Regions from separate parts of the Psychrobacillus sp. FSL H8-0483 genome, predicted to be linked through region 3. Evidence: riboswitches for the same ligand, from Rfam matches in the RefSeq annotation. Region 3 holds a riboswitch; each other region holds the start of a gene.
What was found. A riboswitch is a leader RNA that binds a small molecule or an ion and turns the genes downstream of it on or off. The one in region 3 is predicted to bind thiamine pyrophosphate.

Region 1 (10,220 bases), 1.1 Mb from region 3:
GAAATCCTGTCCTACCCTTTTAAAAGCATCCGAAGATACAATTTCGGATGCTCTCCGCTATTTTATCCATCGACATTAATTTTTTTCTCTATTTCCACTGACAACTATAATACGCCTATTAATCATTTAAATTCTCTATTTATTAATAGCTAATAAAAAAGTAGCAAGATAATTATATTAGTTTGGAGAAGCGTCCGCGGAAAGCGAGCGGTAAGTTTCGGAAAACCTGAGTTGGACAATGTCGAGTTGAAAATCATATACTTTTTTATTCTTTAAGGAATGCGCAAGAGCACTTTAAGTGCAACATGAAGGTGGCGACTCCTAGGGGATCAGCAAGCAAATCAATGCTCTGTACTGAGCACGAAAACCTGAAGTTTAGAAGTTACTCAGTAAAAGATTTTCTTCTTTCTTATCTCTCAAAAAAAGGATGCTCTCGCAAGTATTACACTCCTGAGAACATCCTTTTCCATATTAAGAGAGCTTAAATCGATTAACAACTTCTTGTAACTCTTGTGCAATCTTGTTCATATGATTGATAGAATCTGCCACTCTCTCTAATTCTGCTTGCTGATCTGCAGCTGAAGCACTTACCTCTTCCGCTGAAGCAGCTGTTTCTTCTGATATAGCTGAAATACTTTGAATTGAAGTCATTGCTTGATTTTTGTGTTCCAACATACTAGTGAGTTCAGAGACCAGCTCATTAATTGTAGCTTCAATTGCACTTGATAGCTCATGATTATCTTTAAAAGCAGATTCTGTGCTATGGACAGAGTCACTTTGTGCTTGCATTAATGCAACATTAGAAGCGATCACTGAAACTGTCTGTTTAGAATCCTCTAATATACTTTCCACGGTTTGCTTAATTACTTCCGTCTCAGCTCTTGACTGCTCTGCTAACTTTCTTACTTCCTCCGCTACTACTGCAAAACCTTTTCCATGCTCACCAGCACGAGCTGCTTCTATACTTGCATTAAGTGCAAGCAAATTTGTTTGCTCTGTAATACCTTGAATAGATGCAATTACTTGATTGATATTAGCTATGTTTGATGTTAATGATTCAATTTGTTGTTGAACCTTTTCATTCATTTCATTAGTTGCAGTATTATGTTCTCGTAAGGTTTCTACTTCTTTCATGCCTTTTTCAGTGGAAACTTTCGTTTTAGTCGATAATGTATCCATTTGAGAAGACAATGCTGTTAGTGCATCTATTTGGTCAGATAAATCAATCATTCGGTGATTCGTTTCCTCCGTGTCTTCTGATTGCTTAGAAGCACCTTGAGCAATTTCATTCGTTGCTAGCGAAACTTCTTGGCTAGACGCAACAATTTCGTCAAATGCTTCATTTACATAGCTAGACGATTTATTAAGAAGTGTGGAAGAATTAAAAACCGTATGTATTGCACTATTAGTTTTTTCTAACATATCGTTATAAGCTAAGGCAACTGCACCAATTTCATCTGATTTAATAAATTTATCGTCTACTTTTTTAGTCAAATCTCCGCCTGCTGCTGTTTCAATAGATTCTCGCAAAAATTTCAATGGCTTTAATTGATTGAATATAAACCATGCAGTCACAATTGCCATCAAAACTATCATTATAATTGCTGCTACAATTGTTAATAAAAGAATTTGATTGTATGTTTCTAAAATTTTTGATTTTGGTACAACTAATTGAACAGACCATGTATCATCTATTCCCTCTAGCATCATTGGTGCGAAGGCATTAAAAGATTTTTCTCCTAATTGCTCCGATTCTAAATACGTACTTACTGGCTTGCCACTTTCTAGTGTATTTTTAAAGGATGACCAATTAAGCGTATCCTGCATGTTTGTTCCATTTAACTTTTCGTTAGCACTATTTACTGTCAGCATTCCTTGTTCTGTAATGATTCCAGCATATCCACCTTCTGGCTTAATAGAGTTTGCCAAATCTGTTAGAAAATCAATAGACAAGTCAGCAGTTAGCACTCCAAAAAATGTTCCTGATGAGCTAAATAGTGGAACTGATATTGTTGTCATGGAAACAGTTTTTCCATTTACTTCATAATCATATGGTTCCGTAAGTACTGCTCTACCTTCTTTTTTGGGAATCCAGTACCAATCTCCATTTTCAGTGTCTTCATATCCTTCTAAAGAAGTTGTCGAAATCTCATTCCCATCTTTTGATAAGTAAGGAACAAAATGTTTACTGCTATCGATAAGATTCGAAGGAATGGTTGACTCTACTTTCGCTGAACCATTTTCTAGGATTGCTGCTACTCCTAGTAAATCCTCATTTTCAGCCAAATTTTTTTCAAGTATACTTAATACTTCTGCAGCTGATAATTCTCCATTCGACTGCATTGTTTCAAATATTCGTTTCGTTGTTTGTAATGTATCATTCGTTTTCTTAAAACGATCGCTCATCTTTTGAGCAGAAAATTGTGCATTTTGAAGTGTAGAAGTCTCCGAATCTTCTATACTTTTATTATACAAAATCACACTTGTTGTTACGGTGTAAGCAAGAAATAAAATGAAAAATAGCCCAATAATTAACCCTGATAACTTCCATGCAATACTTTTTGACCTTTTCACTACAAAAACACCCCTTTTTTCCTATCACCTTAATAATAATGCATAATAATTAGTCCTACAACAATAAAATATTTTTAATAAAGAGAATGAGGAAAGTAGCATAAGCTGCCCTTTAAGTGCAATATGCCATAAGCCAATTCCAGCGGACTTTGGACCAAACACTGGCCTTACTTACCGTGGAATTTTTAGAGGAGCTTGATGTGACTGCTTCACTTCAAGCTCCTCCTTTTTCGGTAATCTTATGTGCGAATGTTTGTCCGTCGCCCTCTTGGAATTTTAATTGTTATAATGTAATCGTAAAAGAAATGAATGAACTATTTGACTATAGAATGGTCGCTTTATCTATGTACTTTTTCAGTGGCCACTATAAAGAGGAAACCTATGCTGCTGTTCTTAACCAGGTACAGACTTTGGTATTGATCCTAAAAATAATTCTTGCAAGAATGTTGTAATAATGTGTAAACATTTATATGTTTGTATAAAAAGGAGTGGGAGAATGTTTCCTGTGTTAGAAACTGAAAGGTTAACCTTAAGAGAACTAATAGAAGACGATGCACAAGGGATATTGAATTGTTTTTCAAATGAAGATGTATTACGTTTCTATGGGCAAAATCCATTAACAAATATAGAACAAGTTAAAAATATTGTTAGGAATTTTTCAAATAACTATAAGGAAAAACAAGGGATTAAATGGGGAATTGAGATAAAAGGAACAGAAGGAATTATTGGTACGATTGGGTTCCATAATTGGTCTTCTGAACATAAGAGAGCGGAAATAGCTTATGCAATTTTCCCTGAACAATGGGGAAATGGGTATGCCACTGAAGCAGTTAAAAAAGTTATATCGTACGGATTTAATGAGCTAAATTTAACTCGAATAGGAGCTGTTGTTTTTACTGAAAATAAAGCATCCAATGTGTTGTTAGAAAAATTAGGATTTGAAAAAGAAGGGGTTCTTAGAAACTATATGTATCAAAATAATGTTCCGTATGATACGAACGTATACTCCTTACTTCCAACTAATTAGTGCAGTAATCTAATGATTTTCATTTAGAAAGATAGAGTGAGGCTCATTTAAATGCCTTGCTCTATCTTTTTTGATCATTACTTTTTCCCAGCCAGGAGTCCTCCGTTCCTTCCCTTCCACTTTTATCCTCGGCCCAGTATAACCTTTCTGGAGTTGCCATTTCATTCAAGTAGCTAAATTATCAAATTTCAATTCAATCTATATTTATTTGCCCGTGCCTTCCCTTCAAAAATAATCATTTCTTCTTTTCACCCCTCTCCACCAAATTTCCATATTTTTCACTAGTCAAAATAAAGGATTCTGTTATAATGAGTTTGGAATATAATTTAATAGTTAGAATTGTAGGGGGACCGGTGTTGCCGGTTGAGATTACATCCATAAGATGTTGACTCTTAGAACCTGATCTGGTTGATACCAGCGGAGGGAACATATTCTTGAACAATTAACTTTGTTTGCTTATATGCGCCCTAGGTTCTCCTCTAGGGTGCTTTTTATTATGTAAACAGGAGGATTAGAAATGAAAAAGTGGTTAATCGTATTATGTTCATTATTAATACTTGCAGGTTGTAGCAATCCGAAATCAGCATCGGAAACGGAAACGAAAAAGAAAGACACACACTCTCTTAAAAAGGTATCTGTCGTACTTGATTGGACACCAAACACGAATCATACCGGTTTATATGTGGCAAAAGAAAAAGGCTATTTTGAAGACGAAGGATTAGATGTGGACATCATTATGCCAGGTGATGCTGGAGCAGATCAGCTTGTGGCTTCAGGCAAATCTGAGTTTGGCATAAGCTATCAAGAATCAATCACACAGGCACGTATACAAGATGTTCCTCTTGTTTCCATAGCAGCCATCATTCAACATAATACATCTGGTTTTGCCTCACCAGCTGCGAAGAACATTGTTACACCAAAAGACTTTGTAGGTAAAACATATGGAGGCTGGGGATCACCAGTTGAAAAATCGGTTATTTCTTCCTTGATGCAAAAAGAAAATGCTGATGTAAATAAAGTCTCGTTTGTTAATATGGGAGATACTGATTTCTTTACAGCTGTGAAACGAGACATCGATTTCGCATGGATTTATTATGGTTGGACTGGTGTAGAGGCAGAGATGCGTGGAGAAAAACTCAATATGGTCTACTTAACAGACTACTCTGATAAACTTGATTATTACACGCCAGTTCTCGCAACTAATGAAAATATGATTAAAGAAAACCCAGATACAGTAAAAGCTTTTGTAAAAGCTGTATCCAAGGGGTATGAATTTGCTATTAAAAATCCATCCGATGCTGCCGACATTTTAATTAAAGAAGTGCCTGAATTGGATCCAAAGCTTGTTAAAAAAAGTCAAGAATGGCTAGCCTCTAAATATCAAGATGATGCACCAAGATGGGGCGAGCAAAAACAAATAGTATGGGAAAATTATGCTTCGTGGATGTTTGACAATGGGCTGCTTGAGAAAAAGCTTGATGCCCAAAAAGCATTTACAAATGAATTTTTACCACAATAAGGGGTTATAATATGACAAATTCACTGATCAGTATTCAAATCATACCAAAAACAAAAAATGGAGAAAGTGTTATTCCGTATGTTGATGAAGCAATCCGAGTGATACAAGAGTCCGGGGTAAAATTTGAGGTACATCCTCTCGAAACAACAATGGAAGGCGATTTACAGCAATTACTTCAGGTTATCACGAAAATGAACGATCGCATGATTGAGATGGGAAGCAGTAACGTTATCTCCCAAATAAAAGTATTGTACCAGCCATCAGGCATCTTAATGGATCAACTTACGGAGAAATATAGATAATGATGAAAATCGTATCGAAAGGGTGGAGACCATTACTGGTTCTCCTCCTTTTATTCATTGTATGGGAAACGATTGTGATTAAATTTAGAATTCCTAGTTGGCTCTTACCCTCTCCGACAAAAATATTTTATGAAGGTTTCGATGGTTGGTCCAATTTTTACCCACATTTATTATCAACCATCAAACTATCCTTACTCGGATTTGCACTAGGTTTACTAATCGGTTTACTTACGGCTATTTTATTGCACTTGTTCCCTTTCATTCGGGAATCGATTTATCCGTTACTAATCATCTCACAAAACATTCCAATTATTGTATTGGCCCCTCTTTTAGTGATTTGGTTTGGCTTTGGATTATTACCAAAAATAATCGTCATCACGCTCGTTTGCTTTTTTCCAATCACGGTTGCCGCATTAGATGGTTTTAAGCAAACTTCCAATGAATTAAAGCATTACATGATTATGGCAGGTGCGTCGAAAAAGCAATTATTTTGGAAGCTAGAGCTTCCCTATGCACTTCCTTCACTATTTTCAGGTTTGAAAATATCCGCAACCTACAGTGTTATGGGGGCAGTTATTTCTGAATGGCTTGGAGCGAAGGATGGTATCGGTGTTTATATGACCCTCGCCTCCTCATCCTTTCGAACAGATAGAGTATTTGTGGCCATATTTGCTATTGTGACATTAAGTTTATTATTTTTTTCTTTAATTGTTCTTATTGAGCGCTGGCTTGTTCGGTGGCAGTTGAAAGGGGCGAAATGGAAGTGAGTCATCTTACGGTTTCCAATATTTCTATGCAATTTGACAAAAATGAAGTTATCAAGAATCTCGCATTCACAGTTGAAGAGAATGAGTTTGTTTCGATTATTGGGCCGTCAGGTAGTGGGAAAAGTACTATTTTCAGTCTTATCGGAGGAATCCTCTCACCAGATAAAGGCACCATTCACTTAGATCATCAAGTCATTAACGGGAAACGGGGGTTTATTAGCTATATGCCACAAACCCCTTCTCTCCTTCCTTGGAGAACGATTCTTGAAAATGTATTACTAGGGCAAGAACTTCAAGGAAAAACAGAAAAAGAAGCAGCATTAGAAATGATCGATATCGCAGGATTAACGGGTTATGAAAATGCGTATCCTCATGAATTATCAGGTGGTATGAAGCAAAGGGCTTCCTTTATTCGAGCATTATTAAGTCCACAATCCATCATTTGCTTGGACGAACCTTTTTCTGCCTTAGATGAATTAACACGGCTTGATATGCAAAAATGGCTTTTATCTATTTGGGAAGAACATCGAAGAACTATCCTTTTTGTGACACATAATATTGAAGAAGCATTATTTCTATCTGACCGAATTATTGTTTTATCCAATAAACCTTCTCAAGTGGCAGCCGAATTTCACGTTCCTTTTTCACGTCCAAGAGAGGAAAGTCTATATCTAGAAGACGAGTTCTTAGAATGGAAAAGGAAAATTTACTATTCCCTCAAAAAAACAGGAGAGTGATTAAGTTGCTAAAAATGATTGATGCACATATTCACTTAGATCATTATAACGATCAAGAAATAAAGGATATCATTGAAAGGGACTCATCTTTAGAAGCACTAATATCCGTTTCTTTTGATTTAGACTCAAGTAAAAAAAATAAAGAGCTTGCCAAAATATTCTCAAAGGTGAAGCCTGCTTTTGGCTATCATCCTGAGCAAACGCCCCCTACGGAGAAGCAAATGGATGAACTTTTCAGTTGGATAAAGAGCAATCAAAATGACATGGTTGCAGTTGGTGAAGTAGGGCTTCCTTATTATTTAAGAAAAGAACAAAAACTATCGACACTTCAACGCAGCCAGTACATTGAACTATTAGAAGCATTTATTAAACTAAGTAAGGAATTAGAAAAACCTATCGTCCTTCATGCTGTTTATGAAGATGCACCCATCGTTTGTGACCTTTTGGAGAGATATTCCGTTCCAAAAGCCCATTTTCATTGGTTCAAAGGTGATTCCAAAACGATTCTTCGAATGGCAGAAAACGGGTACTACATTTCTGTCACACCCGATGTTTTGTATGAGGAGGAGATTCAACAGCTCGTTCAATCCTATCCACTTCAGCAAATCATGGTCGAAACAGATGGTCCATGGCCGTTTGAAGGACCTTTTACCGGAAAGATGACTCATCCCTCCATGATAAAAGAATCTATTAAAACGATATCCGATATAAAAAAGCTTTCAATTGATGAAGTTTATTATCAAATTTTTTATAATACTAAATCATTCTTTTCTATTTAATGAAGAAGGAATACAGCTTGCTCTTATTAATGGAGCAATATCAAAAATTAAGAGAGAGTACCAAAACACTGGAGAAGGATTACCACCTTCTCCTATTGTTTCTCTATACGAAATTAAGAGAGAAACAAAACCTGTCAGTTCATAAAAAAGAAACTGTTAAGTTGATTGTTGAGAATAACAAGCCTATAGCTCATGTGATAACGAAAATACATTTCATAGATGGATCAAAAAATATAGCCAGGAACCTCTCTTTTAGGAAACTATCGCCATCTAACTATATTGAATCACCCTAATTAATACGACAAATATAAAGTATTTTCCATTTGCAAGGAATGTACGAAAACAAAGTCTTTTGCATTTTCTCCATCACATCGATACGATATTTCCAATACAACTTTTGCACCAACCAGCTTTTCTGAATTACTTAAGTAAATATTCCCCCTATGTTGCTTTGCATAGTTTTTGGCAATATATAGACCGATTCCATAATGTTTTTTTGAATTTCTACTCTTATCTCCTCTATAAAACTGCTCTGTAGCTGAATTCATTTCTTCTTTTGTAAATCCTCTTCCTGAGACTGTTCATTTGACAAAGCCCAAAACCGCACTTACTTAAGATACGGTTCACCGTTATGAATCTAAATGAGGGTTTTATTTTCCTAGTGTAGATGTTAAATTGTGCTTTACTCTCCTTGTAATTATCTCCATCTACAGAAAACACAAAATATCATTCAGTATTATTCTTTAATTTTTATTCTAAAAATTAAAAAGGAGAAATAACATATAGCAAGACAATAGTAAAGGGGGGACACGTTTGAAAAATTTTTTTCGCACGATACCATTATCTTTACAGCATTTGTTAGCAATGTTTGGTGCAACAGTTTTGGTTCCAGCACTAACCGGTCTTGATCCAGGAAGTGCACTTATTGCCAGCGGTTTAGGAACCCTGATTTTCCATCTTATTACACGTGGAAAGGTTCCTACGTATCTAGGTTCATCCTTCGCTTTTATTGCTCCGCTTGCATTGTATGTGGGGGAGTTAAATTCACCAGGTCAAGCAGTTGCAGGTCTTATCAGCGTTTCCATTGTTTATGCCATTGTATCTATTATCATTTCAGTTGTCGGTTTTGAAAAAGTCCGAAAAGTAATTCCTGCAGTTGTCGTCGGACCGGTTGTAAGTATAATCGGTCTTTCGCTGGCAACTACTGCGGTGACCAACATGGCTTCTACCCAATGGGATGTCGCTATCGTCAGCCTTCTTGCGGCGATCATTGCTACGCTTGCAGGAACTAAGATGATCCGCCTCTTCCCGCTCATAATTGGTCTTGCAGTAGGGTATGCTTATGCTGCGATGCGTGGATTTGTTGATTTTGATACCATCGCCAGCGCACCTGCCTTTACTCTTCCACATTTCGTCATGCCGGAATTCACATGGGTTGTAATCCTCGGAATGGCGCCGATTGCCCTGGTTACCATCATCGAAGACCTTGGACATATGTTTGTACTAAATGAGATTACAGGAAAAGAAGTGACAAAGGATCCTGGATTTTCAAGCATCCTATGGGGGAATGGCCTTGCAACATTAATCTCCGGCTTCATCGGTGGACCTGCACAAACTACTTACGCGGAAAATCTCGGGGTTCTAGCCATCACACGCCAGTTTTCAAGTAGGATTATTCAGGGTGCTGCTGTTCTTGCGATTCTTCTTGGTTTGTTCGGTAAAGTTGGAGCTGTTATCCAATCCATTCCAGTTGCAGTGATGGGCGGAATATGTATCTTGTTGTTTGGTATGATCGCAGGAATGGGGATCCGTCACATCATTGAAGAAAATGTTAGTCTGGCTAATATGAAAAATTTAGTCATCGTCGCAATTATCTTTATCATCGGGGTTGGATATGCCCACGGTATCGCCTACGCCACGCTTGCCGGATTGCTCATCCATTGGTTCGTACCTGATTTTACGACAAAGAACGAAAATTAGAATAAAAAGGCCATTCCACAACACTTGAAGCGGAATGGCTTTTTATTTGTAAGGCAAACAACTCGGTCAAAGGCAATTAAAACCTCATTTACTTATGATACGGTTCACCGTACAACATATGAAAAGCTTATAATTGATTAATTTAATTAGTTCCCGGACCACAGTCGCCTTGTTGAAAACCTGGAACATATACATCTCAAAACTAGTAATAGGAGCTCCATTAGAACTAAGTCCTGTGATTTGACCCCGACACCTGCTCTCAATAGAAGACATTTAATAGACGTTCTTTAATAGACAAGTATTCATCTCGAGATGCTACTCATCCTCTATTTGGAAATATAATTCTTCGCCGTCAGTTACAACAGTTATATCCCAAATATCCCTTTCAGCTGAGTAATTTATCTTTTTTATTGCAGGTACCAATAACTCTTCCTGTTCACTTAACAATAATTTTATGACATCTTGCTCTGATAAATCTGCTTTATTCGGTTTATTAGAACCTAAAACTTTAACGCGATTTGATCTAGCTTGTCCA
Region 2 (10,220 bases), 860 kb from region 3:
AGCTACTAAGAAGAATCTAGTTCACCGCTCCCTCGCATTATCTCAAGTAGTGATTAATAAGTCTGTTGTTTATAGATTTTTCATACATACTTTAGAAATTTTTAAGGATTGCGTGTTATGGTTCATATAGTTTCTTATACATTTGATAAATAGTGATTGTGAGGTGATTAAAAATGTCAATTAAAATGCGATTTCTATTGTCCTACGTAGGAGTAATACTTTTTTCATTCACATTATTGCTAGCAGCTGGCTTTTTAATTATTTTTTCGATAACGGGTGATATAAATTCTATCGAGCATTTTTATAAAAAGACTTATGTTCAAAAACCTTTGACTACGGTTGAAGAAAGTGCTTTTCTAGACTTGAAGCTATTAGCTAAAAATAATCCTTCCCAGCTTCTAGACGAAGAGCAACTAAAAAGAATTGAACAAGAAGGTATCAATCTTGTAGTTAGAAAAGAAAATAATGTCGAGTACGCTTCCCCCACTCTTGATAAGCAAGCATTGTCTATCTCTCTCCCTGGATTTGAAGAAACAAATATAAATACGCGAGATTCGATAAAAATCGATAATTCTTTTTTCACATATGTGAAATTCGACTTTTATTTTCCAGATAAAAGCAAAGGAAGTATATTTGTATTGAGAAAGGCAAGTTCCTATGCCGAGTTGGCTAAGGAGTTGTTTCCAATTTTATTTGGCCTATTACTATTTCTGTTTATAGTAATTATTGGACTTTTAAACTATTTAGTATCGCGAAGTATTATCCTTCCCATATCTATTCTGACAAATGGTGCACATCGAATAAAATCAGGAGATTTAAGCTTTGAAATCAAAGCCACTTCGAATGATGAAATCGGACAGTTAAATAGGTCTTTTGAAGAAATGAGAATTAAATTAAAAGAATCTGTAAATCTTCAGCTACAGTATGAGGAAAATCGGAAAGAACTACTATCCAATATTTCGCATGATTTGAAGACACCCATTACCTCGATTATTGGATACGTTGAAGGAATAAAAGACGGTGTGGCTAATACCCCTGAAAAAACGGATAAATATTTATCCATCATTCACTTAAAAGCAAAAGATATGGATTCATTGATAGACGAATTGTTCTTGTTCTCCAAATTAGACTTAAAAAAAGAACCCTTCTCTTTTGAAATCATCGAACTGAATCAGTATATGCGAGACTATGTAGAAGAACTTCATTTAGAACTACTTCAAGACGGAATTAAAATTGAATTTGATCTAATGCATAAGCCGATGTACGTGGCAGCAGATAGAGAGAAACTAAAAAGAGTAATGGTTAACCTAATTAACAATTGTGTGAAATATATGGATAAAGTTCAGAAGAACATTACCATTTCTCTAATTGAAGGAAATAATGATATCACTATTAAAATCACAGATAACGGTCAAGGAATAGAACCTTCCGCTTTACCTCATATTTTTAATCGTTTTTACCGAGCTGAACAATCTAGAAACTCACAAACAGGTGGAAGTGGCTTAGGACTTGCGATTGCAAAACAAATTATCGTGGAGCATGGTGGAGAGATTTGGGCAACGAGCGAATTAGGAAAAGGTACAAATGTTTTCTTTACCTTAAGGAAAGGAAGTTAAAATGAAAAATATCTTACTTATTGAAGACGAAGTTAGTATCGCAGAATTACAAAGAGATTATTTAGAAATCAATAATTTTACTGTCGATATGCAGCATACTGGTGATGCTGGACTCCAACATGCCCTTCAAGGTAACTATGACTTAATTATTCTAGATATCATGCTTCCAGGAATAAGTGGATTTGAGATATGCAAACAAATACGTGCTGTCAAGAACATCCCTATATTATTTGTTTCTGCCAAAAAGGAAGATATCGATAAAATTCGAGGTCTTGGTTTAGGTGCTGACGATTATATTACAAAGCCTTTTAGTCCAAGTGAGCTGGTTGCTAGAGTTAAAGCACATTTGGCACGATATGAACGCTTAGCCGGAAATCAAAACAAATCAAACACAATCTATATTCACGGAATATCCATTGATAAATCATCACGTAGAGTCCATATAAACGGGGAAGAAGTACCATTTACAACAAAAGAATTCGATTTGTTCGTTTTTCTTGTAATGCACCCAAACCAAGTGTTGAGCAAAGAGCAACTTTATGAAAACATCTGGGGTTTTGAGTCAGCTGCAGATGTTTCTACTGTAACCGTCCATATTGGAAAATTACGTAGCAAAATTGAAAGAGAACCTGCTCATCCGAAATTACTAGAAACCGTTTGGGGAGCCGGATATCGCTTTAATGTTTAAATAATAAGCTTTACCAGGGGCTGTCTCTAAAGTCATACATTGACTGAGAGATGGTCCCTTTTCCAATGTATTGATTTCCGTTCCAGACGGACGCTTTCCGCGGGCATGGCTTCAGTCTCCTCGTCGCTTTCGCTCCTGCGGGGCCTTCAGCTCATGCTATTCCCGCTGGAGTCACCGTCTTTCACTACAATTAATTGCCTACAAAAAATAGTAGTTTTAATAAAAAGTATACAAAAAACAGGTGTAGAAAAGACTCTTTTTTTACACCTGCTTCAATTTATGGACTTATTGGACAGCCCCATTTTTTTATTTATATTAAGAAATGTTATTAAAAAGTTTATCCTTTTTTAAGAAATTGATTAGTTAGATTTTAGGATTTAGGACTAATATAGTTTTTAGGAATAACAAGTCTACAAATAGCAACACACAACTAAACTGAGGAGATGTCATCATGAAAAAAGCAAAATTATTATCACCTATACTACTTGGATTGACATTAGCAATAACAGGTTGTAATACGGAAACACAAAACAATCAAAGTGAACAAAAACAAGAACAACCTCAAAAGGAAACACAAAACGAAGCACAAATCTCGGATTTACAAGCGTTAAATGCGATGACATTACAAATAACATTCTCTACGCCATTATTGGAAGAAGACGTTAATCCAGATAATCTGGATATAATAAAGAAAAACTTTGAATTTGATCATGAGTTAAGCTTAGTCAATGTTCCTAGATTAAAAATCGGTTCGGAAAGCACATATATTATTCCTGTTACCATACAAAAACCAGGAACAACTTATACTGTTATCTATAAAAATGGAGAAAAACAATCCTTTGAAGCAAGTGAAGAAAAAATTAATTTAAGCCAAACCAAACAAGTTACAAACGATACGTTTGAAATTGAATCTTTTAAGGAAGATGGCGTAACAGATTATGCGAATATTATTGAAGCATATAAGGCCGGTAGAGGTGATCTTTCTTTTCAAGTAGATGACGAAAATAAAGATGACAATGGAAACCAATATCAAGTGATATCTTCTTTACGAGATCGTACAGTATTAATTACAGCAGATAATGGAGAAGAAATTACAGCGAATTATGTACCCTTTACCCAAGCAGCAGATGGTAGACAAGCACCAAAATTCCGTTTATCAGAAGGACAAACTTTAACACCTGGTACAACATATACTGTGTCATCTGATTGGGCAACAATTAAAAATCCAACCTTCGAAACGAAAGAGATTGCTCCGTTGACAGTCAAATCAGCAGAAGCAATTGATGATAAATCATTCCAATTAACATTAGATAAAGATCCTGGTATGGAATTACTTGCAGGTCGAAGCGTAGAATTACAAGCTGAAGATGGAAGCAAGATTCAAGCACAATATCGCTTCTCTTCTCGTAAAGGTGCAGTTGGTATCTTTGATGTTAAAGACAATACATTAAAGCCCGGTGCAACATATATTGTGGTTCCAATGAACGATTGGGCTACAGCAAGTGATGTATCCTTAGTGACTAAATAATATAAGAACAACGAAATACCAGATCAGAGAAATGGAAATAGCTCTGATCTGGTATTTTTTATACTACTCTATTCTCTGGCTCTTTATTCTCCAAAACTGCTTCAATATCGTCAGCATTCATTTGCATCATAGCAATTCTCGTACGGATGGTTGCACTTCCGATATGCGGTAGCACAGTAACATTCGGTAATGTGAGTAATGGGTGGTCTAAAGGAACTGGTTCCACTTCGAATACATCTAGACCAGCAGCCCAGATTTTATTTGTCGTTAATGCTTCGTATAGGGCTTGTTCGTCAATGACTCCACCACGCGCAACATTAATGATTGCAGCGGTTTCTTTCATCAATTCTAGTTCACGTTCTGCAATTAATCCCTTCGTTTCAGGTGTTAATGGCGTTAACAGAACGATGAAATCTGATTCCTTCAGCAATGTATCTAATTCTGCATACGTAAAACCGTACTTTTCTTCGGATTCCATTTTTCTTGTTCGATTATGGTAAAGAACATTCATATCAAAACCTTTTGCACGCCTTGCAACGGCTTCTCCGATTCTCCCCATTCCAATGATACCAAGGGTTGCACCAAAAACATCCATCCCTGTATACTGCATTGGTGACCGTGACTTCCACTTACCTGCACGAAGATCACGTTCTGCCTCCATTACACGACGAGCAGTAGCTAGAAGTAAAGAAAATGTTAAATCTGCAGTAGTTTCTGTTAAAACTCCTGGAGTATTTGTTACGATAATTCCATGCTCTTTTGCTGCGTCAACATCGATATTATTGTATCCAACCCCTAAATTACTAATCAATTTTAAATTTGGCAAACTTTCAATAAGTGCTCGATCCAATTTATCAGAAAGCATAGTCCAAATTGCATGAGCATCTTTTGCTTCTAACTTTAACTCCTCATAAGTCATTTGCACATCATCACTATGCCACATCTTTACTTCAAATTTTTCCCTTAATGGGTTCACAACTTCATCTGGTAATTTGCGCGTAATTAATATTTTTTTCAAATTTGTAACCTCCAAATATTCTGATAGCTTAAGCATGGACGAAAGTATGAAATTTTGCAACTGCATTTACAATGCTAATTTCGTAGGGTATACTGGGGGCACATTAAAAAAACTACATACCGTTTTCTGCACTAGGGGTGCCCACTTTGGCTGTGATGAGAGCTTTTTAGCTCCGATCCCTTATTACTCGATCAGGATAATACCTGCGTGAGGAAGTGCAGTGACTTTCCGAATTTTTTTATATTGGATAAGTGGCTGCATCTTCACGGATGTGGTCTTTTTTTATGAAAAAATTTAGGAGGTTTTATGATGCAATGTGGTTTAAGCCCAATCGTCGGATTTCGTTTTTCGTTACATCCGATGACCAATGATTTTATTTCCGTCATTAAAGGAGCACTTCAAGATACGGATACGACGAATGTATGGATGCATACAGATGACGTATCCACAGTAATTCGAGGGAAGCAAGTACATGTGTTTAATGTGGCAAAGGCAATCACGTTGCACGCTGCCAAGACTGGCGTGCACATTGCGTTATCTGGTACATTTTCTGCGGGTTGTCCTGGTGATACAGCCGGAGATGTATATTTAGACAAAGGAGATGAAGTAGCGAATAAAGATATGACAAAGCAATACGTGTCTTCCCAATTTGCACTTTATCCGATGAATAATCAAAATTATATGGACATTATTTACCGAGAAGTAGATCGTGCGAAGGAGCGTGGTGTTTTCAATGATTCCATGCACTATGCAAGTGGTATTCACGGCGATATTCATGACGTGTTTGCATTTTATGAAGAGACATTTACGCATGCCCGCTCAGAAGAACATAAGCATTTAGTGATGACGGTTTCGATGAGTATAAATAGTCCTTCGCACGGAGGTCTTTAATATGTTGAAATCTTGGAAGTTAAAAGAGATTGTACTCATGTCTTTATTTGCAGCCGTGTTTGGAATCGTGTATCTACTATTCTTACATGTCGGGAATATTTGGGCAGGTTTTATTGGGCCAATTGCGTATGAATGGATTTTCGGCATCTGGTTTATCGTATCGATTATTTGTATGTATATTATTCGCAAGCCTGGTGCGGCGGTGATTTCAGAAACGATTGCAGCGGCTATTGAAGTGTTGCTTGGAAATGCAGTTGGTCCGAGGTTAATACTTTCAGGAGTTATCCAAGGTTTAGGTGCCGAGGCCGTATTTGCTGCAACTCGTTATAAACGCTTTGATCTGTGGGTATTGATGCTAGCTGGTGTTGGATCATCGTTATTTAGCTTTGTCTACGGGTACTTGTTAGGTGGATTTACGGTGTATAGTACTGGTTATGTCGCGCTCATGTTAGGTATTCGAATTTTGAGTGGAGCTTTACTTGCAGGTGTTGGCGGAAAAGGGATTGCCGACGGATTGCTTGCGACTGGGTCGCTAAGAGGCTATGCAATTTCACGTCCTAAAAAAGGTGATGTTCGTGCATGATGTCATCCATTTTGAACAGGTAAGTTTTCGTTATCCAGATGAGGAGAAATGGATATTGGAGGATTTCTCCTTTTCTATTCAGCGTGGTGAACGTGTGGTCATCACTGGACCTAGTGGTTGCGGAAAAACGACGTTACTTTATTTGTGTAATCGCTTGTATCCTGATAACTGCGATGGTGTTTTGTCTGGTTCCGTAAAATTGTTTGGACAGGATAGTTTGTCGTTCGTTCCTGGAGAAATAAATCACAGGGTAGCGACTGTGTTTCAGGATCCCGATGCACAGTTTTGCATGCAGACGGTAGAAGAAGAGCTAGCTTTTACACTAGAAAATTTACACGTCCCAAGAGAAGAAATGGACAAAAGAATATGCGAAGTGTTGGTTTTAACGGACTTAAGCGAGTTTCGTCATGCAGTTATTCAGCAGCTATCTGGCGGTCAAAAACAACGAATTGCTACTGCCTGTGCACTGATTATGAATCCAGAGGTTTTGTTACTAGATGAGCCACTTGCGCATTTAGATCCATATACTGCAAAGAAATATGTGAATTGGTTGGATAGGTTGCAGAAAAAACGAGCAATGACCGTTGTTGCTATTGAGCATCGATTGGATATCTGGGGAGATTTTTTTGAAAGAAGCATATCGTTAAATCAAACGGAGATTGCTTCTACTATAGAAAAACGGAATAGCACGAAACAAGAAAATACTTCGCTTGTCGTTCATAAAGTACAAGCAAAGATCTTCTTGCAAGAAACTAATTTTACGTTAAATCGTGGTGAAATAACCGTGCTTGCCGGTTCAAATGGAAGCGGAAAGTCTACATTATTAAAGGCATTATGCCAGCTAATCCCCTCAAGTGGTACTGTTAAACCTAAGTTTTTAGGCTATGTACCACAATCACCAGAGTTTTTATTTCTCACCCAAAATGTACGTGATGAGGTGGCATATGGTGGCGGAAGTGATGTGGACGAAATGTTAGCTCGGCTGAAGCTCATACCTATTGCGACGGCACATCCTTTTGCGGTTAGTCACGGACAAAAGCGTCGTGTGGCCGTTGCAGCAATGCTCTGTGATGGGCGTGAAGTGATTTTAATGGATGAACCCACTTCTGGTCAGGATGCAGCAGCGCTTTTCGAGTTATTCCAACTAATTGATGAGCGAGCCCGAGCTGGAACAACTTTTTTAATCGTTACGCATGATATGGAATTTGCTTATTGTTTGGCTGATTCGATTTTATTGATGGATAATGGTCGGTTGACCGGGAAGTTTGAAGCAGATGCTGTTTGGGGCGACGAGCAATTATTATTAAATCATCATTTACTTCCTCCGAAAGGATTGTTGAGTAGTGAAAAATGCTTTGCATAGGATGAATCCTTCGGTGAAGTTTTTATTGATTACCGTTTGTATGTTTACGATGGCGTTCTTTTTTGATCCTTGGACACCGCTTGTGTTCTGGATTGGTGTGCTTTTGCTGCAACTGTTGTTTAGTCATATTAATTGGAAGAAATGGTTTTTGTTTATGCTTCCATTTTTCATTACGGCTTTTGGTTATTTTTGGACCACACTTGTTTTTGCAGAAGCTCAATCTGGTACTGTTATTTGGACTTTGGGGAGATTGGAAATTACTGTATCGCAGTTGGATCATGCACTTTCGTTAAGTTTTCGCGTGTTAGCATTTTCTAGCCTGTCTTTATTGTTCGCGTTAACAACGAACCCTGTTACGTTCATCTTGAGTTTAATGCAACAATTGAAGCTATCACCAAAAATCGCATATGGTGTGATGGTCGGCTATCAATTTTTACCTGTTTTGAAGGATGAATTTGTGCAAATCGGGCAAGCACAACGCTTACGAGGAGTAGCTAGAGAGAAAAATGCTTTGCAGCGTTTGCTTGGCATTCGGCGAGTATTGATTCCTATGCTTGCTGGTGCTGTTCGAAAAGCAGAACGTGCAGCATTTGCGATGGAGGCTCGGGGATTTATAGGAGAGCGAAGAAGTAGCTATTACCATGTCATTTCTATAGGTAAAGTGGACTTAGCTATGTCAGTTATGTTTTTATTCGTATTAATATTAAGCTGTACGAATCACTTGTGGTTTGGTTTATACTAGTTATAGTTAGAACACATGGGAGTGGTGAGGTTGTCATTTGTTGCTTTACTTCGTGGAATTAATCTTGGTGCTAAAAATAAAGTGGATATGAAGTCATTGAAGGCCCTCTTTAAAGATATGGGCTATGAGAATGTACGGACTTACATACAAACTGGAAATGTTATTTTTGATGATGAAACCTATGATGTTCAGCAAATGGAGAATTCGCTACGTGACACTTATGGCTTTGACATACCGGTTGTTGTCCGTTCGAACGAAGAATTAGAAGAGATTCAACAGCACCCAATTTTCTTAAAGGATCAGGTATATGTCATGTTTCTAGCGCAAGAAATTACGGATGAACAGCAAGATTTACTAGACAGCTTAGTTGATGATGACTTCGTCGTCCTAAATAAAAGAAATCTCATTATTAGTCTGTCGAAAAATTATCATCAGACCAAATTTACGAATACTTTTTTTGAAAAGAAGCTTGGCATGGTTTCTACTGCACGAAATCAAAATACGGTTAATAAAATAATAGAGAAAATGTAAATCAGGTTTCCGCCAGATGTTGGTGGAAACCTTTTTATGTTGATGTTTTGTGACCGGATAAACGATTTTGTGACCGTTCAGAATTTTTTCTGACCGGATAGAAATAAATATGACCGTATAAATGGATTTCTGACCGGATAGAAAATTTTCTGTCCACTCAACTCAAATTACAAATATACGCTTTCAAAAATCAATCGGATCCAGGCATGTACTTTTTTCTACATAAGTAATTCTTATGCATAATCATCATTACAATAAAATTTCCAAATACTATTCATTAGGATAAGATTAAAATAGAACAAAACAAGGGGGATTTATCATGTCATTTGCATTTAAATCAATCGATCATGTTCAACTAGCTGCTCCTAAAGGTTCAGAAAAAATCGCGAGAAGGTTTTTTGGAGAAATACTAGGATTACAAGAAATCGAAAAGCCGGAAAACTTGAGGAAAAGAGGAGGAGTTTGGTTTTCATTTGCTTCCTATCAAGTTCATATAGGAATAGAAGATCCATTTGCTCCAGCCAAAAAAGCACATCCAGCTTTTGAAATACAAAATCTCGAAGCTTTAAAGATACATCTAACGAAAAATGAAGTCAGCTTCATTGTAGATACAGATTTACCTGGAGCAAACAGAATATATGTACACGATCCTTTTGGTAATCGAATAGAAATATTGGAATGGATTTAAGCAATATAAAATAGGATTGCGACATAGCCCCGCAATCTCCTGAAAATAGTTCAAAATCCTGTATTAATAATGCAGGATTTTGTTGTTCTTGTTGCAAACTATTGAGAAAAGCGCACGCGCACTTTAAGTGGAGCAAGGGAAGCAGCTAGATGCTTGCCTCCTGGAAAGCGTCCGCCTGCAGCGGAAATCAACCTGTTCCTGGCATCAAAATATTTGTATACTTTCTTATTCTTATATAAAAATGAGTGACAAAAAACAATTTGTTTTTCATCACCCATTTTATTTTAAGGATTTATTAGATAGTTCCGCTTTCTAAGTTTACTTTTTTCGATTTTTTAAAGAAAGTTCTCTTTTTCTTCACAGATCCATTCCAAGAAAAGTTAGTTCCTATTCGTAAAATATGCTCGAGTGGACCACGACGGAACATTTTTAAATATAGCGTGCTACACACACATTGCAGAGCAAAAATTACTAGCCCTAGAATAATACTGTTCAGCATTCCAAGCTCTCCAAAAAGCCCTAACCCGTACCCGTAAAAAATAGTCGTACAAATAACAGTTTGCATTATATAG
Region 3 (10,220 bases):
TATCTCACCTGAGTAGTTATGTACCATTTCATCACCTGTTGGACATTTAATGCCCATATCCCCTGTAATTTAGAGTCAATCCTTTTCATAAACTTTGGCGAATTTATCGCCTCACTCTTAATAACATTTTTCGTATTGAAATGAAAAAAAAAAAAAACGAAAGTTCGAGAATCTTTTTGATTCTCGAACTTCTGCTCTTTATTTACTCAATTTTAGCAACGCACAGCATTCCACATGTGTTGAGTGTATGTGGCAACACATAAGATGTTGATGGGTTTAAGTAATTGGCTAGGTTCTTGCTATAGTTGATCCTAGCTTTTTATATTTATCTTCATATATCATCTGGCGTATATTAATAAGATTAACGATTGGAGATGATAAAAATGGATCTCATTTTATGGATGACTGTTTTGCCCGGTGCCTTTATTGCAATATTTGCTGATAATAGAAAATGCAAAAGAAAAAAGGTTAAACTTTTCCAAATCTACTCGATTTCTTGATGGATTTACAATTACATAAAATTCCCAATATTTGTACATCCTACTAGAAAAATAATGAAGTTACATGTTTCTAACAAATTGTATTTGCATTAACAGAGAAAATTCACATTAAATTTCGCTAACAGTCTTCCAAATATCTTCACTTAGACTAATGGCAGAAACAACTGCAACACCATCAGCCCCGGCTTGACGTACGATACTACTGTTTGATGGTGAAATACCACCAATTGCTACAATGGGGACGTTCGGATAGTCGGTTCTCGCTTTCTTTAAAAATGCAACCCCTGCTGGTGGTTTTGCATCTTTTTTTGATGATGTTTCAAAAATGGGTCCAATCCCAACATAATCTGCACCATTTAAAACCGCCTTCTCCAGTTCTTCCATTGTATGCACCGAAACACCGATGATTTTATTTTCTGCACGCTTACGAAACAGTTCAATATTTAAATCATCCTGACCAACATGAATCCCATCAGCATCAAGCTTTAAAGCAAGCTCTACATCGTCATTTATTAAAAATGGCACTCTGTAATCGTGACATAATTTTTGGCATTTACGTGCAAATTGTACATAGGCATCCCCAGTAAGTGCATTTTCACCCTTTTCTCTTAATTGAAATATCGTAATACCGGCTTGTAATGCGGCTTCTAGGACAACTAATGGATCACGTTGACAATTAATCGTACCCATAATAAAATATTTATCGAAATTCAGCGACATACACATCACACTTCCCTTCAAACTGACGATAGGCAAAATGATTCGTTGGACCAAAGCCATGCCCAATATTTAGTGGGTTGCTGATCGCTAACTGGACAAATTTTTTCGCTTCCAAAACGGCTTCTTGCAAGGATTTTCCTTTTGCCATTTCTGCTGTTAATGCGGCTGAAAATGTACAGCCTGTTCCGTGCGTGTGTTTTGTTTCAAATCGATTCGTTTTTACGAAATAAGGAACCTCCCCTTTTATAAACACCGCATCAACCGCCTTGTCACCAGCTAAATGACCACCTTTCATAACCACACATTGTACGCCAAGAGAGAGAATATCTTGAGCAGCTAGGAAAAGTTCTTGTTCCGTATGAATAGCTCGACCACTTATGACCTCTGCTTCTGGTATATTCGGTGTGCAAACCGTTGCAATCGGTAGCAGTTTATTTTTAAGAGATTGTATCGCCTCTTGTTGAAGCAAGCTCGCACCGCCCTTCGCAATCATCACAGGGTCAACGATAAGAGGTAAGGCTCTATTTTTAAGTGTAGCAGCGACACACTCAATAATCTCTGCATTAAACAACATGCCTGTTTTAATAGCTTTCACATCAAAATCTTCAAGGACCACCTTCAATTGTGCTTCTACAAATTGTACAGTTGTTGGAAAAATGCCATGTACACCTAACGTATTTTGGGCTGTTAAAGCAGTGATGACACTTGTGCCAAATACACCAAGCTCTTGAAACGTTTTAATATCCGCCTGAATGCCTGCTCCGCCTCCACTATCTGAACCTGCTATCGTTAATGTAATCATTGATGTCCCTCAGCTAAATATTCAAGTTGGTTTAGAAAATTTGTATGGAATGTCCCAATCGTTGAATATGCATTTAAACTAGCTTGCTTATAATCGCGAAGTAGACTCGCAAGATCTTCGAATGCATTTTCACAGCTTGCGAGTTCTGCTGCACAAAAGGCACTTAATAGACAGCCACTTCCTGTTATTTTCGTTACCTTTTCATGACCACCAACGATCCATTCTAATCTGTTCCCATCTGTAATCACATCTTGCTCACCTGTCACAATCACAAGACAGTTATATTTGTTTGCAACACGCATAGCCGTTTCAGCTACATCAAGTTCACCAACGCCACTATCGACGCCTTTCGCTAGCCAAGAAATACCTGCTATAGCAGCGAGTTCTCCAACATTACAACGAATTAAATTAATTTTAAGATGTTGTAATAAATCCATTGTTGTTTGTAAACGAAAATTTGTTGCTCCTGCACCAACGGGATCAAAAACTATAGGAATGTTCTTCGCATTCGCACTGATCCCTGCTAGAATCATTGATTTTATTGTCTGTTCATTTAATGTGCCGATATTTAGTAAAAGCGCATTCGATTTTGATGCCATTTCCGCTGCTTCTTCAACTGCATCGGCCATCACAGGAGAAGCTCCTATTGTAAGTAAGCCATTTGCTGTAAAATTGGCCACGACATAGTTGGTTATACAATGCACTAAAGGTTTTTGTAGATTAATTTTTTGTAGGCTCATTCATATACACCCCTTGTGTCCAAGTTTGCATCGTCCATGGCATTTCCCAAAACATCCACTCGTAATAACAACTTTTTTCAAAATGTGCCTTTAAAACCTTTTGTTTCATTGGCTGTTCCTTCGCAAAACGATTTAACATCGACTTTTGCTTTTCGATCGATTGAAGCATTTCGTCAGATGCATATAATGCAATCCATTGTTCATACAGCGGTACATTGGGACGAGCATACTTAAGCTTTTGGCCAATTTCTTGATAGAGCCACGGGCAAGGTAACATGGCAGCAAATGCTTCTGCTACATCGCCATTATGTACAGCATTGTACATATGACTCACATAATTATAAGCAGCTGGTGCCACCTCAAAATTTTCGATTTCTACAGTTGTTACACCTAAATCTTGAAAAGTTGTACGGTGAAGTTCAAGCTCTGCTTCATGTATAAATCTCGCCGTGTTTAAAAAGTATTGAATGTCCTCGTCATTTGTTGCCTTTGCTGCTGCTAAAGTTAAGACTTTTGTGTAATGCTTTAAATAATACGCATCCTGTAGCATATAAAACTTGAACTTTTCGAGTGGTAAACTGCCATCTGCAATACCTTGCACAAACGGATGGTTAAAACTAGCCTCCCAATAAAATTGCGTTTCCTGTCTAACTTTTTCACAAAACTCCATTCTTTGTCCTCCTTAATTGGTGGACGTAAGCGCAAAAAAGGCGCCTCTAGTAGAGACGCCCAAAAAGTGTAGACTACACCCATGATTGCTCCCTACGCCAGTGTTAACTGTCAGGTTCTAAGGGTCAGGTTTTAACCTTCTCAACACAATGTGTCCCCCCGCAATTAAAGTATTTGCAAAAGAAAGGCCCCACGTAAAAAATACGCGGAGCCGAATAAGTACATATTGATGATAGTGTACTTTGCTCCCTACGTCCGTATTAACGGTCAGGTTCTAAGGGTCAGGTTTAACCTTCTCAACACAAACGTGTCCCCCTGCAAATTCATTTAATTACACTAAGTTTAGCTTAAAGCACCAGGGCAAACAAGATAAATATTGAAAGATATTTAAATTTCAGTGTAAACCCAAAATAAAAAAAATCACACCTTTTCGGTACGCACGAAAAATAGCCATCTATTTGAAATTTTTTCGGATAGATGGCTATTTTGCACTTTCTATCGGCAAAAAGTTAAAAGATATTCTTTCATTAGATAAGCTGACACCGCAAATTCTTCATCCATTAGTTGAGCGGATTACTTGTACACAAGAAGGTAAAATCCATATACACTATACCTTCGTCAATCCCTTAGAAGTGGCATAAAACTTTATATAAAGATAAAGACAACTAACGATTCGTTAGTTGTCTTCTTTTAAAATGAGTTGCGAGACACACTCAACATGAGTCGTCTGTGGGAACATATCAACCGGCTGAACTTCTTGCGTTTTGTAGCCACCATCTTCTAAGATGCGTAGATCTCTCGCAAGTGTTGCTGGGTTACAGGAAACGTATACAACGCGCTTCGGTTTTTGTTCCAAGATTGTTTGAAGTAGTGCTTCGTCACAACCTTTTCTTGGTGGATCTACTACTAGTACATCCGCTGTCTTGCCTTCTTTATACCATTTTGGAATGACTTCTTCTGCAGGACCTGCCTCGAAGAATGTGTTGTTGAAGCCATTCAATTCGGCATTGCGTTTCGCATCTTCAATCGCTTGTGGAACGATTTCCACACCAAGCACTTGTTTTGCTTTTTGCGCAAGGAATAAAGAAATCGTTCCAATACCGCAGTAAGCGTCGATTACCGTTTCTTCTCCAGAAAGCTGTGCATAATCGAGTGCTTGTTTATATAGTACTTCTGTTTGTTCAGGGTTCACTTGATAGAACGAACGAGCAGATATTTCAAATCGAATATCTCCAATTAGATCTTCAATTACTGCCTTGCCCCATAGGACATTCGTGTCATCTCCGAAAATAACATTTGTATTGCGCGTATTTACGTTTTGGATAATAGAAACAACATTTGGCTCTACTTCTCGTATAAGGTCAATGATGGCATCTTTTTTCGATAACTTCGGATGTTTGGTAACCAGCACAACCATTACTTCCCCTGTTGCGCGACCTTTCCGTACGACAAGATGACGAAGCTGACCTTTTCTCGTTTCTTCATTATAAGGAATCAAATCGAGCTCTAATGCTTTTTCTTTCACCGCACGTAGTAAACGATCTGCTTCATCTGTTTGAATTAAACATGTATTTGTATCTGCAATGCGATGTGATTTCGTTTGATAGAAGCCAGCAAGAACTTGTCCATCTTCTAGGCTGAACGGAATCTGTGATTTGTTGCGATATTCCCATGGTTTCTCCATCCCTTTTACAGGTAACACTGGCGCATCAATTTTCCCTATACGCTGCATGACATTTCGTACCATGCTCTCTTTCCATTTGAGTTGGCCTTCGTATGTCATATGCTGAAGTTGACAACCACCACACTCTGCAAATACTGGGCATGGAGCTTCTACACGAAATGGAGATGGCTCCACTATGTTCATTAATTTTGCGAAGCCGTAGTTTTTTAATGTTTTTAATACATGGACTTCTGCTGTTTCGTTCGGTAAACCACCTTGAATGAATAGCGGATATCCGTCGACCTTGGCAACTCCTGCTCCATCGTGTGTTAAATCTTCTATATGAACTGTAATTCGATCATTTTTCGTTACTGGTCTATTCACTTTATTGCTCCGTTCCTATTTGATTGTTTCATTATAGCAAAAATAAGCGCCTGTTTAAAATGAAGTATGTCCATGATAATCTATATATACCATGTAGCGACTGTAGAAAAATCATTTTTTCAACTAACCCAAATTTCAGCAAAAAGAGGGGCTGTCCAATAAGCCCATAAATTGAAGCAGGTGAAGAAAAACGAGTCTTTTCTTCACCTGTTTTTTGTAGGCAATTGATTGTAGTGGAAGACGGCGACTCCAGCGGGAATATCAGATGTTTTCTGCACCGAAAGCAAAGCGGTAGGTGCATGAGCTGAAGGCCCCACAGGAACGAAAAAAGGAACAAAGGCTAAGAACGCCACCTCGAAAGGAAGGCAATCTAAGTTCGCCGCGTCCTGCTCCTGCGCAAAAGTTCTGTGCTCCTGCGCAAAGCTCGTCGCAAAATAACTTTTGCGGCAACGATTGCATGACACACATCCTGTGGGCCTCAACGCCTTTGTGACCAACATCGTGTTGGCCTGTGGAGACTGAAGCCACGCCCGCGGAAAGAGTCCGTCTGGAGCGGAAATCAATACTCACCTTTCTAACTAGCTCATTTTACTTCCAAAACTTGCTTATTAACTATTTCCACTAATTCTTCCCAAGATTGAATTTCATGCGTTGGCTCAATTGCTGTTAAATTCTTCTTCAAATGCGGATTAAACCAACAAGTATCTATACCAAAGTTATTGCCACCTTGAATATCTGATGTAAGGGAATCTCCAATCATTAATACACGTGATTTATCGGAAAGGTTTAGTTTGTCGAATATATATTCAAAAATCTCTGTTTGCGGCTTTTGAAAACCGGTTTCCTCGGAAGTTATTATAACCTCAAATAAATTCTTTAGCGAAGATCCACCTATTCTTGCATGTTGTACCTCTTTAAAACCATTAGTTAATAACGCAAATTTACAACCTGAAAGATTCGCAAACATTTCTTCTACACCGTCAATCATATGTACTTCTTTTCCTAATTTATCTAAGTACTTTTGTCCAAATACTTCGGCATCTATGTCCATTGCATGCTGTAAAAATAAACGCTTGAATCGCTCTACTTTAAGCTTTGCTAAAGTTGTACGACCATGCTCTAAATCATCCCATAATACTTTACTGATTTCTTTATAACTTGGAAGGTAATCCTCCACACCATTCGGTAATTCATATTCCATAAATAAATGAAGAAGTGCATTTTTCTCGGTCATTCCAAAATCGAACAACGTGTCATCCAAATCAAATATTAAAACGTCATATCTCATTCATTTTCCACCCCTTCATTGTTAACATTCTATATATTTTACCATACAAGTTTTGAGCACTGCTGTTTAAGATAATAAGAAAAGCGTTGGGCACCATTTAAGTGCACAAAAACTGTTCGCAATCGTTTCCAGAGTGCTCTGGACTGACTTTTGCTACATCATTACCTTGGGAATTTTATCTGGAGACTCGTGACTGTTGTCTGTCCGTCGACCTCCTGCAACGATAGTCAAAAGGTTTGTGCTGTTTTGGATAATGAGAGAATAGATACTATCTACTATCCTATGAATGATGGAAGCTCCCGAAGATGCAATTTTGGGAGCTGTGCACTATTCTATAAAATGATCGCTACTTACTTTTCTGTCTAATGCCTGTTTACAGATCAATACGGGATTTATGGCATAAAATTTTATATCCTTTCTGGTGTATGAAATATATTGCCTTTCTTATGGAACTGCTGATTGGAGTGGAAGGCGGCGACTCCTAGGGGATTAGCAAGCAAATCAAGACCCTGGACTGAGCACCGCGAGGGAAGCGGCTTGATGCTTCCCCCCTGGAAAGCGTCCGCCTGTAGCGGAAATCAACCCGTTCACAGTATTAAAATTTATATACTTTCTTATCTTTCAAAAAAGAACCTCGGATATCCGAGGTTCCAGTATTATTCGTCTTTAATCACTCCGTCTTTGGAAGCAGCCCAAAAAGCTACAACAATTGATCCGATCAATACGATGAATGGTGCGTAAAATATGAAAAAGTCTGACATGAGAGCTCCTCCTTATGCGTGATTGTCTTTTTTCCCACGGACATAGTCTTTATTAAATAAGAAAAGACGTAACAATAAATACAGAGAAGGTATTAATAAAGCAAGGCCTGCAAGGAATGCAATGATTAAGGAAATCGCCATTGCTTCATTCGTAAAGCTATCGTAAATCGTTAAATACGGATACAACAAATACGGTCGATGTGCAAAACCATATGCAAAGAACGCAATGAGAAACTGTCCTACTAAAAGGCCAAATGCTGCTCCATAACTCCTTTTTTTATACAAAAGCCAAACCGTTCCTACAAATAATAAAAACGATAAACCAAATGCCCACCAAATATCGAGCATATTGCTGTAATGCTCTGGGTTATGTGAGCGAAGTTCTATCATAATACCCATCGCTGTTATTATCGTTGGAAATGCCCATAGAAGGGCATATTTTCGCATTAGTATTGTCGCTTCTTTATCTCCTGCTTTATTCGCATACCAGGTTAAAAACACAGCCGAGATATAAAGAACTGCAGAAAGACTAAGCACAACAATTGCCCAAGTTAATGGACTAGTAAATAGCGCCCGATAATCTAAAACAGGGGCATTATTTACCATCGTAATAAAACCACCCTCAGAAATGGTCAATACGATGGACAATGCTGCCGGAATAAACAATCCTGCTAATCCATACATAAACGAATATCCTTTATGCCCTCTTGAGCCATACGTTTCAAAAGCGTAGTACGAACCACGGATTGCAAGTAAGATTAAAGCAATACTCGCTGGTACAAGCAGTGTCGTACCATAGTAAAATGCTGTTTTCGGGAAGAATCCAATGATTCCTACAAAGAAGAATACAAGAAACACATTCGTCACTTCCCAAACAGGTGATAGATAACGCTGAATCACATTCGTCAAAATGTGCTGTCTTCCTGTCAGTAAGCTATAGGCATTAAAAAATCCTGCTCCAAAATCAATGGATGCAACTATTAAATAGCCAAACAAGAACGTCCATAACACTGTAATCCCGATGATCTCTAACGTCATGATATATCACCGCCTCTTTCAACATGCCGATCTTCTATTTCACGTTCTACTGGATTTTTTCTAAACATACGACTAAGCACAACTATAGTTCCAATTCCGAGCACAACATAAAGACCTGCAAATAGAAGCAACATCGTATCGACGTGCGCACTAGTCGTTGCAGCATCTTCTACGCGCATAATTCCTCTTAAAATCCATGGCTGTCTTCCAACTTCCGCTAACCACCAGCCTGCTTCAAGGGCAATAATAGAAGCTGGGCCACCTAAAACAATCAGCCAGCGGAAAAGCTTTGAATCCACAAATGACCATTTCAAAAGCTTCCCTAGCCAGTATAATCCGGCAAGACCGACCAAACTCATCCCTATCGTCACCATCAAGTCAAACAAATAGTGAATATATAAAGGAGGAACTTCATCTTCTGGGAACTGATCTAACCCTATTACTTCAGCTGTCGGATTGGAATGCGCAAGAATACTTAACGCAAATGGAATCTTAATCGCGTATTTCACTTCTCCGTCATCCAAAACTCCATACAACATTAAAGGTGCATTTCCTCCTGTTTCAAAATGCCATTCAGCAGCTGCTAGTTTTTCAGGTTGGTACTCTGCTAAATATTTTCCGGAGAAATCGCCAATAATAACAGTGGCAATTGAAAAGACAAGTCCTACCTTCATTGTTAAGTACAACGCTTTTTTATGATAAACATGATTCGACCCTTTTAATAACCGGAAAGCTGCAATGGCTGCTAAAACAAATGCTGAAGTCATATACGCTGTAACTACAACATGTGCAACTTTCGTTGGCATTGCTGGGTTAAACATCGCTAGTAACGGACTAATGTTTACTAATGCGCCGTCGACAACGTCAAAGCCTTGGGGTGCATTCATAAAGGCATTGACAATAGTAATGAACACCGCAGAAAAAGATGCCCCAACGGCAACCGGTATTAGTAAAAGTAAATGCTTCTTTTGATTCTCAAAACGATCCCAAGTATACAAATAAATGCCAAGGAAAATTGCTTCAAAAAAGAACGCAAATGTTTCCAAAAATAATGGAAGAGCAATAATATTACCTGCTAGTTCCATAAAATTCGGCCAAAGTAGAGATAGCTGCATCCCTATAGCAGTTCCAGTTACTACTCCGACGGCAACTGTAATGACAAATCCTCGTGCCCATCGTCTTGCAAGTAATATGTAGTGTTCATCATTTTTCTTAATACCAACCCACTGGGCAATCATAATCATTAAAGGGACACCTACACCGATTGTTGCATAAATAATATGAAAAGATAAGGTCAATTCCGTTAACACACGACTAAAAAATACGGCTTCTTCATTTCCCAAATGTTATACCTCCTTAACCTCCAAGTATTCTTCCCACAATGGATAGCATCATAATCCCTGCCACAACAAAAGCAAGCCACATTAAGTATTTTTCTTGTTTCTTATACATGCCTTCCACTCCTTTTGCCTAATTCAACAGGTTAAACTATATTATTCCCTTTCTTTTCCGTTTTGTAACATATCCAAGATAAAAATATAACAAAAAGGTGAAAGAGGAGTGAATATTTTAAACAGATTAAATGAAGACTAGATTGGCACTCACCAGAATAGTTATACCCCCAAAATTTGAACAAAAACCCAGCTTTCTCGAAA

Region 1: another riboswitch for thiamine pyrophosphate. It lies ahead of MHB48_RS11205 (ABC transporter substrate-binding protein); the one in region 3 lies ahead of tenA (thiaminase II).
Region 2: another riboswitch for thiamine pyrophosphate. It lies ahead of MHB48_RS01160 (YkoF family thiamine/hydroxymethylpyrimidine-binding protein); the one in region 3 lies ahead of tenA (thiaminase II).

Annotation. Positions count from the first base shown of each region.
Region 1 covers NZ_CP152052.1:2,362,855-2,373,074, forward strand. Annotated here, with positions in the region: gene MHB48_RS11195 (methyl-accepting chemotaxis protein) at 472-2,574, opposite strand; gene MHB48_RS11200 (GNAT family protein) at 3,071-3,601, shown strand; TPP riboswitch at 3,935-4,044, shown strand; gene MHB48_RS11205 (ABC transporter substrate-binding protein) at 4,119-5,120, shown strand; gene MHB48_RS11210 (thiamine-binding protein) at 5,132-5,422, shown strand; gene MHB48_RS11215 (ABC transporter permease) at 5,422-6,189, shown strand; gene MHB48_RS11220 (ABC transporter ATP-binding protein) at 6,186-6,926, shown strand; gene MHB48_RS11225 (TatD family hydrolase) at 6,932-7,705, shown strand; partial or broken gene MHB48_RS11230 (ATP-binding protein) at 8,083-8,280, opposite strand; gene MHB48_RS11235 (solute carrier family 23 protein) at 8,519-9,685, shown strand; gene MHB48_RS11240 (DUF3221 domain-containing protein) at 10,001-10,220, opposite strand, start outside.
Region 2 covers NZ_CP152052.1:220,546-230,765, reverse strand. Annotated here, with positions in the region: gene MHB48_RS01180 (HAMP domain-containing sensor histidine kinase) at 174-1,616, shown strand; gene MHB48_RS01175 (response regulator transcription factor) at 1,618-2,304, shown strand; gene MHB48_RS01170 (hypothetical protein) at 2,756-3,832, shown strand; gene MHB48_RS01165 (D-glycerate dehydrogenase) at 3,891-4,850, opposite strand; TPP riboswitch at 4,974-5,081, shown strand; gene MHB48_RS01160 (YkoF family thiamine/hydroxymethylpyrimidine-binding protein) at 5,160-5,741, shown strand; gene MHB48_RS01155 (ECF transporter S component) at 5,743-6,324, shown strand; gene MHB48_RS01150 (ABC transporter ATP-binding protein) at 6,284-7,687, shown strand; gene MHB48_RS01145 (energy-coupling factor transporter transmembrane component T) at 7,701-8,429, shown strand; gene MHB48_RS01140 (DUF1697 domain-containing protein) at 8,460-8,960, shown strand; gene MHB48_RS01135 (VOC family protein) at 9,280-9,648, shown strand; gene MHB48_RS01130 (DUF418 domain-containing protein) at 9,944-10,220, opposite strand, start outside.
Region 3 covers NZ_CP152052.1:3,495,069-3,505,288, forward strand. Annotated here, with positions in the region: partial or broken gene MHB48_RS17065 (M48 family peptidase) at 1-27, opposite strand, end outside; gene thiE (thiamine phosphate synthase) at 609-1,226, opposite strand; gene thiD (bifunctional hydroxymethylpyrimidine kinase/phosphomethylpyrimidine kinase) at 1,201-2,022, opposite strand; gene thiM (hydroxyethylthiazole kinase) at 2,019-2,762, opposite strand; gene tenA (thiaminase II) at 2,743-3,432, opposite strand; TPP riboswitch at 3,505-3,602, opposite strand; TPP riboswitch at 3,661-3,758, opposite strand; gene rlmD (23S rRNA (uracil(1939)-C(5))-methyltransferase RlmD) at 4,108-5,478, opposite strand; gene MHB48_RS17095 (YjjG family noncanonical pyrimidine nucleotidase) at 6,062-6,766, opposite strand; gene MHB48_RS17100 (cytochrome d ubiquinol oxidase subunit II) at 7,540-8,565, opposite strand; gene MHB48_RS17105 (cytochrome ubiquinol oxidase subunit I) at 8,562-9,908, opposite strand.